One region of the Pseudoalteromonas sp. A41-2 genome, then DNA from elsewhere that is predicted to be linked to it. Evidence: predicted binding sites of a transcription regulator. Region 1 holds the regulator's gene; each other region holds the start of a gene.
The links. The regulator NrdR, encoded in region 1, represses ribonucleotide reductase genes. The targets are predictions, from matches to a motif close to AAACACNANATNTNGTGTTT.
Positions count from the first base shown of each region.

Region 1 (7,261 bases):
TGTTAAGCACACACCATTTGTTGCAATACTGTCGCCTAATTTTACGTCTTTCATATCCAAATCATTACTTTGAATACGAATAGCGAGATCACCTTGTTTTTGTGTTAATTCAACAATTTTACCTGTTGCTTCAATTATTCCAGTAAACATAATGCTACTCTTTATCTTCAGTGTGTGTGGCTTGCTTTGCTTTGTACGCTGTTAAGCGGATATCGTCGCCAATTATCTGTGTGTCGGTAAACGTTAATTGAGTGACATCACCCATGGCTGTTACTTCTGCAAAGTTTAGTAAGCTTTTGCCCATATCACCTATTAACTTTGGGGCAATATAAACAATGTATTCGTCAATTAGGTCTTGCTGTGCAAAAGCGCCCGCTAAGGTTGCTCCTGCTTCAAGCCAAATATGATTAAATTGTAATTCGGCTAACCGTGCTAAAACGGCCGATAAATCAACTTTATTTTTGTTAGCTGCCACCACTTCGTGTTTTACAAAATGTGGCCATTGCTGCTGATTATCAAGCTGTGTTGTGAAAATAATCACCGGACTCTCAATACTAAATAAAGCGAGATCTGGGGTGAGTCTGTTTTGCGAATCGATAATCACACGTGTTGGCTGACGTATCGGCAATGATGTTGGCATTGCAAATGGCAGCTCTTCAGTACGCACATTTAATTTGGCGTTATCACTGATAACGGTATCTGCACCACTCAAAATTGCGCAGCTTTGTGCGCGAAATGCTTGAACGTCTTGGCGTGCTTGCGGACCCGTGATCCATTTACTTTGGCCGTTATTAAGTGCCGTTTTTCCATCTAAACTACAGGCCATTTTACAGGTAACAAAAGGCAACCCTGTTTCCATTCGCTTCAAAAAGCCTTTGTTTAAATCGCGCGCCTGTTGCTCAAGTAACCCAGAGGCAACGTCAATACCTGCATCAGCCAATATTTGTAAGCCACGGCCACTGACTGCTGGATTTGGGTCTACCATTGCAGCAATCACTTTACTCACACCGGCCGCTTTTAGACCTTCAGCACAGGGCGGAGTACGACCATAATGACTGCAAGGTTCAAGCGTCACATAGGCTGTTGCCCCTTTGGCATTATCGCCAGCAACGGCCAGTGCATTCACCTCGGCATGACCCTGCCCGGCAAGTTGATGAAAACCCTCACCAACTATATGGCCGTCTTTAACAAGTACACAACCCACATTAGGGTTTGGCGTCGTGGTAAAACGGCCCTGTTTGGCAAGCTCAATAGCGCGTGCCATATAAATGCTATCAAGTTCAGTGAACGACATGCTTAATCACCTAAACGGGCAATTTCTTCGCCAAACTCACGAATATCTTCAAATGAGCGATATACTGAGGCAAACCTAACATAAGCTACTTTATCAAGCTTTTTGAGCGATTCCATAATACACTCGCCGATTAAATGGCTTGAGATTTCACGCTCTCCGGTGGCACGTAGCTGTGATTTAATCACGTTGACGACTTCTTCGATTTGCTCTGTACTCACTGGGCGTTTTTCTAATGCGCGGTGCAGACCATTTAATAATTTGTCTTCGTTAAAAGGTTCTCGACTACCGTCTTGCTTTATCACCCTTGGCATAACAAGTTCAGCACCTTCAAAGGTGGTAAAACGCTCGTGACATTCGTTGCATTCGCGACGGCGTCTAACTTGGTGACCACCGCCAACAAGTCGTGAATCGATTACTTTAGTATCTTTTGCTGTGCAAAAAGGGCAATGCATAAGGTTAAACTTCCGTTTATAAAAAACAAAAAAAGACCGCTTAGTAAGCGGCCTTTATAATAGCAAAAAACAACACTATTGTTATCTTAATTACGGTTTAACCAGCAATTAAGCGTAAACAGGTAGTTTTTTACAGATTGCTTTAACTTTCTCTTTTACTTCTGCTTGTACTGATGCATCGTTGATGTTGTCTAGTACGTCACAGATCCAGCCAGCAAGTTCTTTAGACTCAGCTTCTTTGAAACCACGGCGCGTAATTGCCGGAGAACCAATACGAAGACCCGACGTTACAAACGGTGAACGTGGGTCATTTGGTACTGAGTTTTTGTTTACTGTGATGTTTGCATTACCAAGGGCAGCGTCAGCATCTTTACCTGTGATATCTTTATCAATTAGGTCTAGAAGGAATAAGTGGTTGTCTGTTTTACCAGAAACAACTTTATAGCCACGCTCTTGTAACACTTCAACCATTGCTTGTGCGTTTTTAACCACTTGCGCTTGGTATGTTTTGAATTCAGGCTGTAATGCTTCTTTAAACGCAACCGCTTTAGCAGCGATGATGTGACATAAAGGACCACCTTGGCCACCCGGGAATACGGCGCTGTTAAGCTTTTTATAGATCTCTTCATCACCACACGCAGAAACAATTAGACCGCCACGAGGACCCGCTAATGTTTTATGAGTTGTTGTTGTAACAACATGCGCGTGAGGGATTGGGCTTGGGTATACGCCAGCCGCAATAAGACCTGCAACGTGTGCCATATCTACGAATAAGTACGCATCCACTTTATCAGCGATTTCACGGAACTTAGCCCAATCAACGATACCTGAGTATGCAGAGAAACCCGCAATGATCATTTTTGGTTTGTGCTCTAGTGCTAGTGCTTCAACTTGAGCGTAATCAATTTCGCCCGTTTCTTCATTTAGGCCATATTGAATTGCGTTGTACGTTTTACCAGAAAAGTTAACGTGTGAACCATGCGTTAAGTGGCCACCATGAGCTAAGCTCATACCTAGTACGGTGTCATGTGGCTGAAGAAGCGCTTGGAAAACAGCCGCATTAGCTTGTGAACCAGCGTGCGGTTGTACGTTTGCGTAGTCTGTGCCGAATAACTCGTTTGCACGGTCAATTGCTAATTGTTCAACAACGTCAACGTGCTCACAACCGCCATAGTAACGTTTGCCTGGATAACCTTCAGCATATTTGTTTGTAAGCTGAGAACCCTGTGCTTCTAGCACGCGTGGGCTACAGTAGTTTTCAGACGCGATCAGTTCGATGTGCTCTTCTTGACGAGCCGTCTCTTTAGTGATGGCTGCAAATAACTCTGGATCGAAATCCGAAATATTCATGCTACGTTCTAACATGGGGTCTCCTAAGGCAACGTGTATGGTGTTTTTTTGAAGGCTATATTGTACGCTGAAAACGCACATTTGCCTATCGTGTAAAGATGAACATATTTAAACAGGGATTGAATTTATTTCACAGTGTTTTAATAATGATATTTTTTTATTGATACATAACGAAAATTTATGAATTTAAAATATTACATAGGTTTTTAAAATGTCATTTGCATAAAAAATAGCACACAGGCATTGCTTTTTACTATTTTCAAACTACCCTAATAGTCTTAATAAATATCAAGGATGGTATAAAATCTCATGTTAGCAAAACCTCTTTACGAAGCCGCCCCCTATGGCTACTTTATCCTCGGCATCAGTTGCATCACATTAGCGAATAATGTGGTGCCTACAGTCATTGGTATCGTACTCTTTTTACTGGGTGCAAATATTTGGCGAATGCGCTCAAATGCAAGACGCACAGATCATTCGAGTCAACGAGTAAATCAAAGAAAGCTCTATTATTACTATGAATTTAAACCATTTATTGTTTTTATTGCGGCATATACCTTGATCCAATGGACACAAAATGAACTTGTTTCAGTGATTGGCGTGTTACTGTGTATTACCGCTGTGGTGATTCTTGTGATGCGGATTTTAAACCGGCATAGTCATTCAATATTGCATTAAAAAAGAGCGGCTTAGCCGCTCTTTTTTATGGTTTTTTACGCCAGTTTTTTTAACAGCTCAGTACGCAAAAGCTGGTAATCACACACAATATCTTCTGCAAGACATTGCTTTGCTAACGCATCTGCTAAAGGCTTTGGCATCGGTAACTCAATCTCGAGTATTTCTTCCACGCTTTCTTTAAATTTAGCGGGGTGTGCCGTCGCTAAAAAGATACCCGCACTGCCCGGTGCAATGTTTTCTTTTAAGCCTTGGTATGCAATCGCAGTATGAGGCTCTGCAACATACCCTGTTTGATGAATTTTTTTCATCACCTCTTTGGTTGTCTCTTCATCGACACAGCTTGAATAAAAGTCATCATAACTAAACCATGCATTATCTAACATGTGCTGAACACGCGGCCAATTGTTTGGTTTACTCACATCCATCGCGTTCGATAACGATTCAATCGTTGCGTTAGGAGCCCACTCTTTATTTTGCAAGAAACGAGGCACCGTATCGTTTTGGTTGGTTGTTGCACTAAGTTTTGCCACTGGCATCCCTAGTACAGCGCCAATCATCGCAGCACACACGTTACCAAAGTTTCCACTTGGTACAGAGATATGCGCTTTAGCACGTTGCGCTTTTGGCAATTGTGCTATTGCTTCAAAGTAGTAACACACCTGTGCAACTAAACGGCTGATGTTGATTGAATTCGCTGAGTTTAACCCTAGCTTTTCTTTTACTTCATCATCGAGAAACGCTTGTTTTACCATGCTTTGGCAATCATCAAAGCTGCCATCAACCGCATAGCAATGAATGTTGTTGCCTAACGTAGTGAATAGTTTTTGCTGTGCTAGCGAAATTTTGCCTTTCGGATATAGAATAACCACATCAATATTCGGTTTGTTGTAAAAGGCATGCGCAACCGCAGCACCTGTGTCACCCGACGTTGCGGTTAGAATGGTAACTTTTTCTCCTTGGCTAAATTGTGCAAGACACTCTGCCATGAAACGCCCACCAAAATCTTTAAACGCTAATGTTGGCCCGTGAAAAAGCTCTAAACAGTAAATATCCTTTTCGACTTCAACAAGTTTTACATCAAAGTTAAACGCATTTTGTACCATCTCAGCAACGGTGTCTGCGGGTAATTCATCCCCAATCAAATGGGATAAGATTTTGCTACTGCGAGTAACAAAGTCCAAATCTAATAAAGCATCAATATCAGCAATAGGCGCCAAGCTATCTGGAAAGAAAACGCCTTGGTTACGACCCAAACCCGTTTTTACAGCTTCAATAAACGACACCTGTTGTGTTGCATCTTTTAAATTATGTAATTGCATTGTAGTTCCTTAAATTCTTTATAGCTGTCGTGTGCCAAGCTGATCAAGCTGGCAAATATGGCAAAAACCATGTTCATTAATGTAATTATCATTAAGCCACGCTGCGCATTGCTTAGCGGCTTCTAGACTTTTACACACTGTAAAAAGAGTCGGTCCAGCACCCGAAATACTCACAATCTCAGCGCCAAGTTCTGGTAAAGCATGCTTCGCCTCGCTAAACCCGTTTATAAGTGGCGCTCGGTGTGGCTCAGCAATTTCATCACGCATAATTGATAAGGCATCATCAAAACGCCCCGTCAGTAACAAGCTACTAAATGCAGACAATCTTTGTGCGAACTCGACACTGTCATGCATTGATAGTTGCGTGGGTAAAACCGAGCGAGCTTTTGCCGTATTAAGAGAAAAGCCAGGAAAAGCTGCCACGTAATACCAGCGCTCATCAACCGGTAACGCAATGGATTTATTGGGAATAAGATCGCCTGTTAACTGTAAACCACCTAGGTAACATGGCGTGATGTTATCGTAATGACGACCACCACTCACAATCGCCTCAAAATCAGCCATAAGTTCAATCAACTGCTCTTGCGATAAGTCAGTTTTAGCAAACTGATCAAGCGCAGCAAATGTGGCAACCACCGAGCATGCACTTGAACCAAGCCCAGAACCGATTGGTAAGTTCTTTTTAAGCTCTAGTTTCACGGTGGGCATGGCCGGTGCAACATGCGCTTTAAAATGAATAAGGCACTGATAGGAAAGATTTTCTTCTGCGTTAGCTGGTAACTTACTTGCATACTCTCCTGAGCACACAAATGTGTCTTGCTCAGCTGCAGATACCTCAACCACATCACCAAGTAGGCTGCCATCAATAGGTGCCAATGCGGCACCTAAAGCATCAAATCCAACCGCAAAGTTACCGATAGAAGCCGGTGCGTAAATACGGATCATAACCTTCTCCTAGCGTGATAATGTTTTTAAGATATCAGCAAATACACCTGCGGCAGTCACTTCTGCACCCGCACCATAGCCACGGATAACAAACGGACGAGGCTGATAATATTGGCTAAGAATCGCCAGTGCATTTTCACCATCACGAATATCATAAAGTGCATGCTTACTATCAACCGCTTCAATACCTACTTTGCAGTGACCATTTTCAATAATGCCAACATAACGCAGCACTTTACCTTCGCTTGCTGCACTTTGGATACGGTCATTAAAAGCAGCATCAAGACTGGGCAGCTTTTCCATAAACTCAGCAACCGAATCTCCCTCTGCAAACCCTGTTGGTAATACAGATTCAACTTCAATATCGCTTAACTCAAGTTCAAGTCCAGACTCACGCGCAATGATCAGCAGCTTTCTAGCAACATCGGTCCCCGATAAGTCATCACGTGGGTCTGGCTCAGTGAAGCCACTTTCTTTTGCCTTTACAGTTGCTTCGCTCAACGAGAGGCCATCTTGCAAAGCACCAAACATGTACGACAACGAGCCTGATAATATGCCGCTGAACTTAATAAGTTCATCACCCGCGCCAAATAATGACTTTAAATTATCAAGGACTGGTAAACCTGCCCCTACGTTGGTTTCGTATAAAAACTTACGGTTATTCTTTTGTGTCGCAGAAATCAAATCTTGATAGTACGCAAATGAGCTGGTATTTGCTTTTTTATTCGCAGCCACAACATGGAAACCAGCATTTAAGAAATCAACATACTGCGCGGCGAGTTTATCGGCTGAGCTACAATCAACAATAACAGGGTTGATTAAATGGTTTTGTTTCACAAATTGCTCAACGAGTTTTAAGTCAAAACCTTGCTCCGATATCGCTAATTTTTCTTGCCAATCACTAAAGGCAATACCGTCACTGTCGAGGTAGAGTTGTTTTGAGTTAGCAACACCGTACAAATTAAGCTTAATATTGCGCTTTTCAAGCCATGCTTGCTGGCGCTCAAGTTGCTGGATAAGCTCTTGGCCAACTAAACCACAGCCTAATAAGAACATATCGATTGATGGAATATGTGTAAAAAAGTTCTCGTGGCACACTTTCACAGCATCATTGCACAGCTCACCATCAATAACCGCAGAAATAGCACTCTCTGTTGAATCTTGGGCAATCGCCACAATGTTGACTTGCGCTTGCGCTAATGAAGCAAAGAATTTTGCTGCAA
Region 1 covers NZ_CP065231.1:2,693,419-2,700,679, forward strand. The annotation lists gene IT970_RS12160 (riboflavin synthase) at 1-150, opposite strand, end outside; gene ribD (bifunctional diaminohydroxyphosphoribosylaminopyrimidine deaminase/5-amino-6-(5-phosphoribosylamino)uracil reductase RibD) at 155-1,294, opposite strand; gene nrdR (transcriptional regulator NrdR) at 1,297-1,746, opposite strand; gene glyA (serine hydroxymethyltransferase) at 1,855-3,111, opposite strand; gene IT970_RS12180 (hypothetical protein) at 3,406-3,774, shown strand; gene thrC (threonine synthase) at 3,810-5,093, opposite strand; gene thrB (homoserine kinase) at 5,112-6,038, opposite strand; gene thrA (bifunctional aspartate kinase/homoserine dehydrogenase I) at 6,048-7,261, opposite strand, start outside.

Region 2 (7,261 bases), 270 kb from region 1:
TATTTCAGGCAGTAACATAAACTGGGAGGCACAATCGCCCATCAAGCTCATTGCGCATATCATCGATAATTTTCATGAAAAGCACAGAATGCAATTTCAACAATTGATCCAATTAACCAAAGCAGTGAAATTAAAAAATACTGATCATTGTGACTACCCTCATCATCTGGAATCTCATTTATCGCAAATGAAATATGAACTTGAAGAACATATGATGAAAGAAGAGGCCATTTTATTCCCAATGATCATGAAAGGTTATTATCCATCGGGTCCTATTAGTGTGATGGAAGCAGAACACTTAGAGCACGAGAAGGCACTCGAAAAATTAACCACACTCACCAATAAGTTTACTCCTCCGCACGATGCTGATGAAGACTGGCAGCGTCTTTATGCCAAAATACATGAGCTCTACAACGATTTAAACGAGCACATTCATTTAGAAAATAATATTCTTTTTATGCAAGGTTAAGGCAAAAGGGGCAATAGACGCCCCTTTACATTGTTAGGCTAACGCTGATTGTTGTACTTTTGTGCATTGGTAATGTCGCAATTTGTGCTCTTTGCGTCGGCCATGACTAAATGACGACACTCTTTTTAAGTAGCCAATCACGCGTGTGCCATAATCAATATCTGTTGAACCACACTGTGAGCATGATTGCCTTGAGCGCTTATCGATATACTCACAGTGATTACAAATGGTGATCCTCACATTAATGCAAAAATAATTGCACCCCGTTCGCGCTGCCACATTAAATAACTGCATATATTGCTCAGTGTCTAAATGCTCTTCTAAATTCAAATGCAGTGCTGAGCCACCATCTAAAAACTCTGTCATCGATTTACCATGCAATATAAACTTATCAAGGTGATTTAGTGTTGTGTCTTCTACTAAATAGAAATAACTGTTGTAGCATTCTCTTGGCGTGAAGTAGCCATCTTCGCTATCCCATTTGGCATTTTTTATCCCTAAATTTTCAGCAGGAACAAACTCAGTGTTAAATAAAAAGCCGGTCTCTTTTGTTGCTAAGCGATTCTCTTTATAAATCACTTCTAACTGACTTTTCACCCATTCTTTATACGCATCATTAACCCCCACTTGAATACCTAAATACTCTGCGGCTTCAACCATGCCATTAATACCAATGGTTAAAAATTGCTTGTTAAAGGAAATAAACCCTGCGTCGTACACCGGTAGCATGCCCGCTTGCTGGTACTCTTCCATTAAGGTGCGATACGCGATTTGATAAGCATGTATTTTTCTTATTTCTGTTGCTAGGTCTCTGCCATCTTGCACCAATCGATTCATATTGAGTGTAATAACATTGATAGAGCCCGTCGAAACGCCCCCCGCGCCTAAACTATACGAAAAACTATGATCGCTAATTTCATTACGAAGTCGACAGCATGAGGCTAATGAATCAGCATCGGTTGATTGATAAACAAAAAATGAGCCGCCTTGACTTAAGTTTTCGGCACACATCAATGCAAATTCTTTATCTTTAGGTTCATTGTCTTCTACTAGCATGGCAGCGGTGACAACAGGGAATGTTAAAACAGCTTTGTTTCGCTCTTGGTTAAACCAATTTAAAAACATGCTTTGCAGTGCCTTTAAAGACGACCAATCGGGAGCCGTCATATCAGGAAACACAAAATGACCAAACATAGCCTCAAAGTATGCACTATCGTACAACGAGATATTCCAAAATACGCTTTGATAACCTCGTGCAGCAGCGGGTTGATTTAAAGCGTACACGACGTGCTGTAAGTGATTTTCTATCTGTTTATAGTGAGTAACTAAATAATCATCGCCGTAATCCTTACGCGCAAAGTAATCAAAATACATTAAAAATTCGACCGTCGCGACAGCCCCTGCAAACTGCGCGCTAATTGCAAAAACAAGATTCACAAAACTGCCGCAGAACGATTCTAAATGCTTAGGTGCCTTAGACTCTCCCCCTAATTTGGTTAGCCCATCCAATAAAAATGGATACATGGTGATAGAAGTACAGTAAGGCTTTAAGCTCGTTTCATCATGCACATAAATTTCATGGTTCTCAATTTGTCGAAGGTACTCTTTGCCCAATGACTCGCCGAAAAGCGCGGTTATTTTATTGCTCACCTGAGTGCGATTAACGTGAATGAAAAAGTCTTTCATTATTTCTGATTCTAGCGTCGCTATATTTTTTAATGTCACATTTGCATTCGCATCCACTTTAGAACCATCGGCCGCATTCTTGGCCTGTGTATAGTTTTCGATGAAACGCATTTTTTCTTTTAATTGTTCACAATTCAGCATAGACATTTTTGTTATCCTTTTAAAAATAATGAGTTAAGTACCTTACCCGAAGCAATTTCAATAAATCGTTGATTAGTTAAATGGCTCGCCAGGCCACCTAATTCAGCGACATAACGGCCCGTTTTTACATAAGTCAGCTGTGCTTTTAATTGCTCCGACACATCCTCAAGCCCGGTATACAAACACGTTGCTAAGCCTTGCTGCGTTGCTAACTTTAAAAAATAAACTAAATCACCTTCCTGCCATTCTCCGCCAAAAAACACCACACAAGTTATCAAGTGCTTATAGCGCTCAAGTAACCCTAGAAAGCGTTGCGATGTTAACCGCTCACCATGCTTTGGATCCCATGTATCAACGCTATGACACCCAGGACAGCGCAAGGGGCACCCCGTGCACACAAAGCCTAACGCAATGTGTCCAGGGACTTCTTGAAAGCACACTTGGGGTTCTAATACATTAAACATAAACCACTACATATTGTGTTTTAAATTTCAATATGATCAATATATAGTATCAACACCGTTTTAAGCCAGTTTGAAACTTGATCTAGATCAAAGCAGCTTAGTTCTGCCAAAAGAACAAAATGGGTAGCCAATCAAAACCCCCTCCTGTCAAAAATAAAATGCAGCGAAACGGAGCGCCACCCAGACACCTCTACCTACTTTGGAGGAGTTACCTTTACCCATCACTTTGCTAGAGTGCGAATAAATGAATTGTAAAGAGATGAAAATGACTGCGAAAATTGGAATTTTGACTGTTAGTGATCGCGCAAGCCGAGGCCAGTACGATGACTTATCGGGACCCGCTATCACCGATACATTAAATGACTATTTAAGTTCGCCATGGCAGGCATGCTATCGATTAGTTGAAGACGAGCAACATTTAATTGAAGCGGCATTATGCGAGCTTGCCGATCAAGAACAATGCGCTTTAATCATTACCACAGGTGGAACGGGTCCCGCCAAACGAGACATAACCCCCGAAGCCACAGAAGCGGTGTGTGACAAAATGATGCCAGGATTTGGTGAGTTAATGCGTACTGAAAGCTTAAAATACGTGCCAACGGCTATACTCTCTCGACAAACAGCGGGGATAAGAGACCGCTCATTAATTATTAACTTACCGGGCAAACCCAAAGCGATTCGTCAATGTCTTGATGCCGTATTTCCTGCGGTGCCTTATTGTATTGATTTACTTGAAGGGCCTTACTTAGAATGTGATGAATCTGTGGTTCAAGTATTTAGACCTAAGTCATAAATAAGGTTTGTCATAACGTTAAAACATCCCCTTAGTTAATAACGAAAAAAGCCAGCTTAAGCTGGCTTTTCTATCGTATTAAGATTTATTTGTGTGATACATCAATCAGTTCAACAGTCCCGTCTTCGCGTACTTCAGCAATTTGACCTCGCGGTTCATCCATAAAGAACAAAGTAACAAAGCCAATCATTGCCGTACCGGCGATAACATAAAAGAAAGTTGCATAATCGACGAACGATAACACCGTTAAAAATGTAACTGCCCCAACGTTACCATATGCCCCTGTCATCCCTGCAATTTGCCCTGTTAAGCGACGTTTAATTAATGGCACGACGGCAAACACAGCACCTTCTCCTGATTGAACAAAGAAAGAGCACGCCATGGCTGTTGCAACTGCTAACCATAATGGCCACTGCGAATTAACCATGCCCATTAACAGATAACCTGCGGCTAAACCGGCGGTTAAAATAAGTAACGTTGTACGGCGACCAAACTTATCTGAAATAAACCCACCTGCTGGGCGTGACATTAAGTTCATAAATGCATACGCACCGGCCACCATCCCTGCCATAACAGGGTCAAGTGAGAAGGTCTCAGCAAAAAATAGCGGCAGCATTGACACCACAGCAAGCTCAGAACCAAAATTTGTAAAATACAAAATATCCAGCACAGCTACTTGCTTAAAACTATAGCGATGTAACTCAGGTACTTCTTGCTCAAATACCGTTTTATTTACGTTCCACACTTTTTTAACTTCAAACAAGTACAACAGCACTAACCCACCATAAATAAGGTGTACGACATTTGCTTCAATCATCCCAACACCATTGGGTGAGAGTTTCCAAGCCAGTAATGCCATTGCTGCATACATAGGGATTTTCATGATTAGGAGTAAGAAAAAATCGCCTTTAGAAGTGACTTCCATCGCCCCTAAATTTTTAGGGCGAAAGTACGTCGAGCCTTTAGGTGTATTGGTTACATTAAAATAATAAATAAAACCATAAACAAAGCTCATTATACCCGTAATACCAATTGCATAACGCCAACCATCATCGCCGCCAAAAATTAATGCCAACGTAGGCAGTGAAAAAGCCGCAGCAGCGGAACCAAAGTTACCCCAGCCACCATACACACCTTCTGCGGTGCCTAATTCGTGATGAGGGAACCACTCAGACACCATGCGGATACCAATAACAAAGCCTGCGCCGATAAACCCAAGTAAAAAACGAGCAATGGCAGCTTGCAAAAAGCTATCAGCAAAAGCAAACATTAAACAAGGTACTGCGCTGACAATCAGCAAACATGAATAGACTAACCTTGGCCCATATTTATCGGTTAGCATGCCAATAATCACGCGGGCAGGAATGGTCAAAGCCACGTTCAAGATCAGTAGTGTTTTTACTTGCTCTGTACTTAATCCCAAGGTGGTTTTTACAGCCTGTAGTAACGGTGCAAAATTAAACCACACAAAAAAGGTGATAAAGAATGCAAGCCAACTAAGATGTAAGATTTTCATTTTTCCTTGAAAGGAAAAAAGGTTAAATTTTTCACTCGCCATTGTCGTCTCCAAACGGTTTTATTAATTTGATTCTGAGCCGACTTACTAAAAAAGAATTGATGTAAATCAAGGAATAAAGGTAACCGCCGTGCAGCCAAAAACACCTCTACCCCCTATGAATAGGCGCACTGTAAAGCAATGCCTTTATTAACTGCGCTTACTACCTACTAAGGTGTATTAACACTCCCTATCACTCTACGAGGGAGATAAAAGGAGATATTGGAGGAATAACAATGAGGTTTTGGGATATCACACAGAAAAAAGCCTCCGAAGAGGCTCATAATTGCAGGGAACTGAAACTAATCTAGCGGCTAAAAAGCATGCTAAGCGATTAAAACTTATGAGTGAGCATCAACCATACCTTATCGGTATCCGTGGCATAATCATCAGCGTTGTACATGGCATATTTAAACAGCACATTACAGTTGCTTGAAAGTGCATATGCAGCCGTTAAATCAAGCTCTTGGCCATAATCGATGCTGTGTGCATCACTATCAAAAAAGTGATAAGTCGCGCTCAGCTTTATATCTGCCAACTGCCCATTAACGCCAAAGTATAAATCAGCAAGTCCATTACTTGGGGTCGCTAAAAACTTATCTGCAAAACCTTGGAACTTGTGCCCTGTTGCCAGTGGTGTACTAAAACCTATGTTGTTATCTGAGCCTAACAGCTCATAGCCAACTTTCCAGCCAAGCTTACTCACTTTGCCCTTTAGCTCCGCTAATATATAGTCAGCATCAAACGAATTGGGGTTATCGGCATAATCTTGTTGAGTTGCATAACTGAGCGTATAACTCAATGAATCGGATAATTGGCCTGTTGCGCGTACACCCATTGTTTGTGTTGAGCTGGCTAAAGCAGCATCAAAGTCATAGAGATAGGCAAACACACTGACATTAAATTGCTTATTAACTTGGTATGCAGCATTGGCAAAGTGTAATTTACCGTGCAAATCGCTTTTATTGCTGTCTTCACCAAAAATACGATTCACATTAAACACATAGCTGTAGTCGAACTTTAATGACTCTGTTGGTTTATAAACGACTCTGTAACCATCAAAAGTTTGTTCATTCTGGCGCCATGCGACACCCCCTACAAATCGTTGGTCATCAAGGTTGATACGTTGTCTACCCGCAACAACGTGCAACTCTTTATTTTTGAATTGCAAGCTTGCTTGATTAACCTCAGTACCTTTAGGGTCAGCAACAACGGGGTGATCCGTATGACCATTAACCGTACTGTTATAATTGTCATTACCAATCTCGGTAACATTATCAAACTCGAGAAGTGCTGAAACGCCTTTGAGTGTCGCCGTTGTATAATTAATACGCGTGAGTAATGTTGATGCATGTGCTTGTTCAGCGATCCCCGATTGATCGACATTTTCATATCGATAACGCAACATGCCATGCACTTCACCATTCGCCAACATGTTATGAATGCCATTATCTTCAGTTGCACTCACTTGCGTACTCAAAGCAAATGTAACTAACGCTGTTAGAACTGAGAGCTGTGTTTTCATATCACTACCTTGCTATGTTTTTAAGTTATGCACAGATTACGGCTATGCATAACTATGAAAATTGATTTAAATCAATTTTTTCATAGCGTTACCTAATATGACTCACTGCACCTCCAAAGAGGTATAACAACACTGCCCTATTTAATGTAGGCTTATAGACGCGTTCTAAAGAAGGAAAATTGCATGTTATTAGAGAGTGCCAACACCCTGCGTTATTGCCGTCATATTCTGCTTCCTCAGGTTCAAGAAGAAGGGCAAGAAGCCATTATGGCAAGCCACGTACTCGTTGTCGGAGCTGGAGGACTGGGTAGTGCAGTACTCCCTTACCTTGTTGCGGCAGGTGTCGGAAAAATTACTTTATTTGATCATGACACAGTGGATATAACTAACCTGCAACGACAAATATTACACACCGAAAACAGTGTGGGTCAGTTAAAAGTTGAATCAGCTAAACAGCAATTAACAGCACTCAATAGCCAAGTAAAGATGACAACCTATGCTTCTGAGTTTACGACACACCATGAGCCAGAGTTAATCAGCGCTGATGTTGTCGTTGACTGCAGTGATAATCTCGCAACACGCTTACTGCTTAATCGCCTGTGTTGGACACATAAAACGCCCCTAATTT
Region 2 covers NZ_CP065231.1:2,961,618-2,968,878, forward strand. The annotation lists gene IT970_RS13350 (hemerythrin domain-containing protein) at 1-469, shown strand, start outside; gene nrdD (anaerobic ribonucleoside-triphosphate reductase) at 503-2,302, opposite strand; gene nrdG (anaerobic ribonucleoside-triphosphate reductase activating protein) at 2,308-2,760, opposite strand; gene mog (molybdopterin adenylyltransferase) at 3,026-3,553, shown strand; gene IT970_RS13370 (NarK family nitrate/nitrite MFS transporter) at 3,639-5,111, opposite strand; gene IT970_RS13375 (alginate export family protein) at 5,443-6,633, opposite strand; gene IT970_RS13380 (HesA/MoeB/ThiF family protein) at 6,817-7,261, shown strand, end outside.
Region 2: the regulator NrdR is predicted to act here: its motif matches at 2,762-2,781, upstream of nrdG (anaerobic ribonucleoside-triphosphate reductase activating protein).

Region 3 (7,261 bases), 1.0 Mb from region 1:
CTAAACCACGAATTATAGGGCTTGATGAAACGGGACCAAAATAACTGGCATTAACACCCGGTAAGCCTTTTAAAGTTTCACCTAGAGTCGGTTTCGCTTTATTTTTTAAATTGTCACCTGATAACACATTAACCGGTGAGATCATCTCTAAGCTGTTTTTGTGTAAGGCTGACGCATACACAACAACGGTTTCTACGGATGTAGGCGTCAAAGTAACAACAACAGATTGATCATCCCCATTAATATCAACACGCTTATCAATGAAATTATCTTTGCTTACATGAAGTTGACCTTTGCTGTCGACATCAATTTTAAATTCACCTTGCGCGTCAGTCATTACAGCCTGTGATTTACCATGTACATGGACTTGTGCATTAACAACGGGTTGTTGATTTTTATCTACTACTTGGCCTGTGATAACAGCAGCAATGCTTGATTGAGAAAACAGTGCAGCGGCAACAGCACTAGAAATAATTGAAAATTGCTTCATTGTTACTACTTTTTACGTTGGTTGTTGAATGTTGTGATATAATATAACACCACCATTTTTCAATGGCAATAACGTTATACTATAACTTATAAACTGTCGCGATTTAAATTTCATACACTATACTTAGATTATTTAATCGGTATGGCCCGTGGTTATGTCTGATAAAAATAGAGTATTTAAGGCGCAGTTCACCATCGCAGATTTACGTGAGCATTGTAATCATCAGGAAACCTTCACCACCGCCTGTGACAGAGGGGAAAGTTATCAGCATTTTGTGCTCAAATTGCTGAGCTATTGTTTGTTTTCGCATAATAAGCAGGCAACTATCAATGCTCGGCTAAAAAACAATCAACCCGATGTGTCAATAAAAGCGCTCGATGAGCATTATGAGACGTGGCTGTCTGTTGATCAGCCCGATATATCCATGTTAACTAAAATCGCTAAGCGAGTTGATGAACTGTGGGTTGTCACCACGCTTGAAAGTGACTGGTTAAATGAGTATCAACGTCAGCTTGCGTTGATCAGCAACAGTCACCTTATCGCTTTCGATAGCCAGTTTATTGAACAACTCGTTACTCATCTAAGTAAAAATTTGCAGTGGGATATTACTATTGATCAGCAAACGATTAGCGTGGCAGATAAACACCATTTTTACCAAACACGTGATCTTGTATGGCATTAAAGTTCAATAGTAATTTTACCGTTAGGTTTACTGCAACACAGTAATACTTCACCTGGACGCACAAAGGCAAGGGGCTCTTGATTATAACGTACGTCGCCTTCTACAAGCTGAGCACGACAAGCACCGCAATATCCTTCGCGGCATTGATAGGGTACATCTATTTTATGTTGTTCAAGGCATTCAAGGAGAGATGAACAGCCAGAGTCAAAATCTATACTCTGGCTGTCTGTTCCTGCAAGGATAACCTGTGCAGTGTGTTTAGTGCTCATTACAGATCGAAATCACCAAAGTCTGATGCATCAACTTGAGAATCGATTTGACCAACAAGGTAAGAACTTATCTCGGCTTCTTGCGGTGCAACTTGCACGTTATCAGAGACTAACCACGAATTGATCCATGGAATCGGGTTGCTCTTACTTTCAAACTGAGCAGGTAAGCCTACCGCAGTCATACGTGCATTTGTAATGTATTCAACGTATTGGCATAAAATATCTTTATTTAAGCCAATCATTGAGCCATCTTTAAACAGGTATTCAGCCCAGTCTTTTTCTTGCTCTGCGGCATCAACAAACATTTTAATTGCTTCATCTTTACATTGCGCTGCAACAATCGCCATTTCAGGATCGTCTTTACCGTCTTGCATAATGTTTAAGATGTGTTGTGTGCCTGATAAATGAAGAGCTTCATCACGCGCAATTAATTTAATGATTTTTGCATTGCCTTCCATTAGCTCGCGTTCAGCAAACGCGAATGAACATGCAAAGCTGACATAAAAACGAATTGCTTCCAGAATATTAACCGACATCATCGCAAGGTAAAGCAACTTTTTAAGGTCGAACAAGCTCACTTTAACTTCTTCACCATTAATCACATGTTTACCTTCACCGTAAAGGTTGTAAATCGAAATCATGTTGATTAATTCATCGTAATACTTAGTCACCGCATCGGCACGTTCACTGATTTTTTCGTTACTCACGATATCATCAAAAATAAGCTCAGGTGACTGCGTTACGTTACGAATAATGTGCGTGTAAGAACGGCTGTGAATTGTTTCACTAAATGCCCATGTTTCAATCCACGTTTCAAGTTCAGGAATTGACACAATTGGCAGTAAGGCAACGTTAGGCGAACGACCTTGCACACTATCAAGTAATGTTTGGTATTTTAAGTTACTTAAAAAAATGTGTTTTTCATGGTCAGGTAAAGCTTGAAAATCAAGACGGTCTTTACTTACGTCAACTTCTTCAGGACGCCAGAAGAAAGATAATTGCTTTTCAATTAGCTTCTCGAAGATAGGGTACTTTTGTTGGTCGTAACGTGACACGTTTACCGTCTGGCCGAAAAACATCGGTTCTAGTAATTGGTTATTATGGTTTCGGCTAAAAGTTGTATATGACATAGTGAATACTCAAAAAACAGTCAGGACAAAGCGGGCTAAGGAGCCCGCTTGTGTATGTTATTAATTTAATTAGATTTTACAAGCACCGCCTGCACAACCATCATCTTCCACCTCAGGTGTAAGCTCATCTTGAGCATCTGAAGCGCCATCACGGGTGTTATGATAATACAACGTTTTAACACCCAGTTTATATGCTGAAAGGAGGTCTTTTAAAAGCACCTTCATAGGTACTTTACCGCCTTCGTACTTAGATGGATCATAATTTGTATTCGCAGAGATCGTTTGGTCAACGAACTTCTGCATAATGCCCACTAATTGCAGATAACCATCGTTTGATGGGATATCCCAAAGTAGCTCATAATTGTCTTTTAGGCGCTCATACTCTGGTACTACTTGTTTCAAGATACCATCTTTACTTGCTTTAACACTGATGTGTCCACGCGGTGGCTCAATACCATTTGTTGCATTAGAGATTTGTGATGAAGTCTCTGATGGCATTAATGCCGACAATGTTGAGTTACGCATACCATGTTCTTTAATGTTTGCGCGCAGTGTATCCCAATCTAAGTGAAGAGGTTCATCACAGATTTGGTCAAGGTCGCGCTTGTACGTATCTGTTGGCATAATACCTTGCGAGTACGTTGTTTCATTAAATTTAGGGCAAGCACCACGTTCTTTAGCAAGCTCATTTGATGCTTTCATTAAATAATATTGAATTGCTTCAAATGTTTGGTGCGTTAATGCATTTGCACTACCGTCAGAATAACGTTTACCGTTTTTAGCAAGGTAGTATGCGTAGTTGATGACACCAATACCTAACGTGCGACGACCCATGGTTGCGTTTTTCGCTGCAGGGACAGGGTAGTCTTGGAAATCAAGTAAGTTATCAAGCGCACGTACTGCAAGTTCAGCAAGCTCTTCTAACTCATCAAGTGACTCAATTGCACCTAAGTTGAATGCAGAAAGTGTACACAGTGCGATTTCGCCTTCTTCGTCCATTACGTTACTAAGTGGCTTAGTCGGTAATGCAATTTCTAAACATAAGTTAGACTGACGGATCGGTGCTACCGTTGAGATAAACGGGCTATGAGTATTACAGTGGTCAACGTTTTGTAAGTAAATACGACCTGTACTAGCACGCTCTTGTGCGAACATTGAGAACAGCTCAATCGCTTTAATACGTTTTTTACGAATCGACTCATCTTGCTCGTATTTTACGTATAGCTCATCAAATTTAGCTTGGTCTTCGAAGAATGCATCGTAAAGACCCGGTACGTCTGATGGGCTGAATAAAGTAATGTAGTCGTCTTTAATTAAACGGCTGTACATTAATTTGTTGAACTGTACACCGTAATCTAGATGACGAACACGGTTGTCATCAACACCACGGTTATTTTTAAGGACTAATAAGTTTTCAACTTCTAAATGCCACAGCGGGTAGAATAGGGTTGCTGCACCACCACGGACACCGCCTTGAGAACAGCTCTTAACCGCCGTTTGGAAGTGTTTATAAAATGGAATACACCCAGTATGGTATGCTTCACCGTTACGGATTGGGCTACCTAAAGCACGAATACGGCCCGCATTAATACCAATACCTGCACGTTGTGATACGTATTTTACAATCGCAGATGATGTCGCATTAATTGAATCAAGGCTATCACCACACTCAATCAGTACACATGAACTAAATTGACGCGTAGGTGTACGCACACCAGCCATAATAGGAGTCGGCAATGAAATTTTGAATGTCGAAACCGCGTCATAAAAGCGCTTGATGTAATCAAGGCGTGTTTCTCGAGGGTAGTCAGAGAATAAGCTCGCTGCCACTAAGATATATAAAAACTGCGCGCTTTCGTAAATTTCACCCGTTACACGGTTCTGTACTAGGTATTTCCCTTCAAGCTGCTTTACAGCGGCATAGCTGAAGTTTAGATCACGGTTATGATCAATATACGCATCTAACTCGTCAATTTCTTGCTCAGTGTAATCAACGAGTAAGTGTTGATCATAACGTTTGTCTTCAACCAGTTTTGTAATGTGGTCGTATAAACGCGGCGGCTCAAATTGACCATACGCTTTCTTACGTAAATGGAATACAGCTAAACGAGCAGCAAGGTATTGATAATCAGGGGTATCTTTAGAGATCTGATCGGCTGCTGCTTTAATGATAGTTTCGTGAATGTCGTCAGTACGAATGCCATCGTAAAATTGAATATGTGATTTCAATTCAACTTGTGACACAGACACATTATTTAGACCTTCGGCGGCCCAAGCGATGACGCGATGGATCTTATCTAGATCAAGTGACTCTTTACGGCCGTCACGTTTGCTTACAGATAGCTGTTGGTTCATAGTTTTGCCTGTATTCCTTGGGAAATTATATTTTTAGTGACAAAGGTATTCTTAATTATAATTATTATTAGCACCAGCATGAGTCAATTGAATAACATTTAGCCACAATATCTGGTGTTCTTTAAAACGCAGATCACAAGATAGTGTGGTCTGCGATCATTTGCAAGGGATAGAAATGCCCCATTTTGTGGATAACTATTGGATAAACGAATTGTGTTAGTAAGCATTAACCTTTGATCATTCATTGATGATGAAATTTGTAAAAATCAACTCAAGATCTACAAAAATTATCGTTTTTAAAAATAATTTCTGACTGTTTTTTTTATCAACAAAGTTTGCTTAAAACTCAACCCAATCACAATATATGGTGTTTTAACTTAAAACTAACACTATATATGGATAAATCCATCAGTTGGAGTTTGCCAGTTAAAATCTGCGCCCCAGCTCAGTGCGGTATCCACACTTGGTATATAACCCCAAAGTGCAGTTGCACTGTACATATTGGCAGCTTTTGCTGCTTGTATGTCGCGTTCGGCATCACCTATGTATAAGCAACGCGTTGGATCAACATCGAGCATGTTTGCAGTATGAATAAGTGGCTCTGGCGATGGTTTAGCAACTGCTAAGGTATCACCACTCACGACAGCCATGGCATTAGCAAGGCTTGGGATAGCTTGCACCAATGGCTCGGTTAAAAAGCCGGGCTTATTGGTCATGATCCCCCATTTAATGCTGTTTTGCTCAAGTGAGGCGAGAAGTTGCTCTATGCCATTAAAGCACTTGCTATGAATCGCAATGTCTTCTGCATAATAGTCGAGCAGTTGCTGCCTTAATGCTAATTGTTCAACGTCGGGCCATTTATCACCAAAGCCGACCTCTAATAATGCATTGGCCCCATTTGACGCTGCTGGGCGATAAATGCTTTTATCAACAGGCGCGATATTCGCATCTGCTAATACGCGATTTAATGCGCCGCCAAGGTCATCCGCAGTATCGAGTAATGTGCCATCTAAATCAAAAATAAAGGCATCAAAAGCGATATCAGGATTACAACCAGCCATTAGGCAAGTTTCTCAAAATGAAGAATGTAATTAACACTCACATCATCATTTAAACTGTATTGCTTAGAAAACGGATTATAGCTGAGGCCTGTGCTTGCTCTTACTTTTAAGCCTGCATCTTCTGCCCATGCAATTAATTGGGCGGGTTTTATAAACTTTTTATGGTCGTGCGTGCCTTCGGGCACCATTTTTAATAACTTTTCAGCACCCACAATGGCGTATAAATACGCTTTAGGTGTTTTATTTAATGTCGAAAAGAACACATCGGCGCCAGGTTTTGCAAGCTCAGCGACCGCACGAATGATAGAAGCAGGGTCTGGCACGTGCTCTAACATTTCCATACAGGTGATTACATCAAAGCGAGCAGGGTGCTCTTTCGCAAACTCTTCAGCCGGTACTTTCATATAATCAACAGGGACACCGGTTTCTAAACTGTGTAACTTAGCAACGGTTAATGGCTCTTGACCCATATCGATGCCTGTTACTTTAGCTCCCATGCGTGCCATGCTTTCACTTAAAATGCCGCCACCACAGCCAACATCTAAGGTTTCTTTATCAAATAAGCCGCCAACTTTGTCGGCAACAAAATCCAAGCGAAGAGGATTTATTTCATGAAGAGGTTTGAACTCTCCGTCGCGGTCCCACCAACGTTCAGCGATGGCTTCAAACTTTGCAATTTCTGCATTATCTACATTTTGATGTTCGGTCATAAAAAACTTCCTCGTCAATCTGAGGCCATTATATAGGGGTAAATTAATAAATCGCAAAGATTTAGCGCCTGTAAATCTAAATTAATTGTGGTAGCATGGTCATGAAATAATAACTAAAGCTCTAAAGGCGGCGCTTTGCCTCTTTATGAGTCAATACTGAAGGAATGTGAAATCAAATGACTGATCTCGCCAATGAAATTCTGCCAGTCAATATTGAAGATGAATTAAAAAACTCCTACCTTGATTACGCAATGAGCGTAATTGTAGGACGTGCATTGCCAGACGTACGTGATGGTCTAAAACCTGTTCACCGTCGTGTTTTATTCGCAATGAACGAACTCAATAATGATTGGAATAAGCCTTACAAAAAATCAGCACGTGTTGTTGGTGATGTAATCGGTAAGTACCACCCACATGGCGACAGCGCGGTATATGACACCATCGTACGTATGGCGCAGCCTTTCTCATTACGCTATATGCTTGTTGATGGCCAAGGTAACTTTGGTTCAGTTGACGGTGACTCTGCGGCAGCAATGCGTTATACGGAAGTCCGTATGGCAAAAA
Region 3 covers NZ_CP065231.1:1,647,825-1,655,085, forward strand. The annotation lists gene IT970_RS07545 (TonB-dependent receptor) at 1-490, opposite strand, end outside; gene IT970_RS07550 (YaeQ family protein) at 645-1,172, shown strand; gene yfaE (class I ribonucleotide reductase maintenance protein YfaE) at 1,169-1,441, opposite strand; gene nrdB (class Ia ribonucleoside-diphosphate reductase subunit beta) at 1,441-2,571, opposite strand; gene nrdA (class 1a ribonucleoside-diphosphate reductase subunit alpha) at 2,641-4,926, opposite strand; gene IT970_RS07570 (HAD family hydrolase) at 5,316-5,987, opposite strand; gene ubiG (bifunctional 2-polyprenyl-6-hydroxyphenol methylase/3-demethylubiquinol 3-O-methyltransferase UbiG) at 5,987-6,697, opposite strand; gene gyrA (DNA topoisomerase (ATP-hydrolyzing) subunit A) at 6,874-7,261, shown strand, end outside.
Region 3: the regulator NrdR is predicted to act here: its motif matches at 5,027-5,046, upstream of nrdA (class 1a ribonucleoside-diphosphate reductase subunit alpha).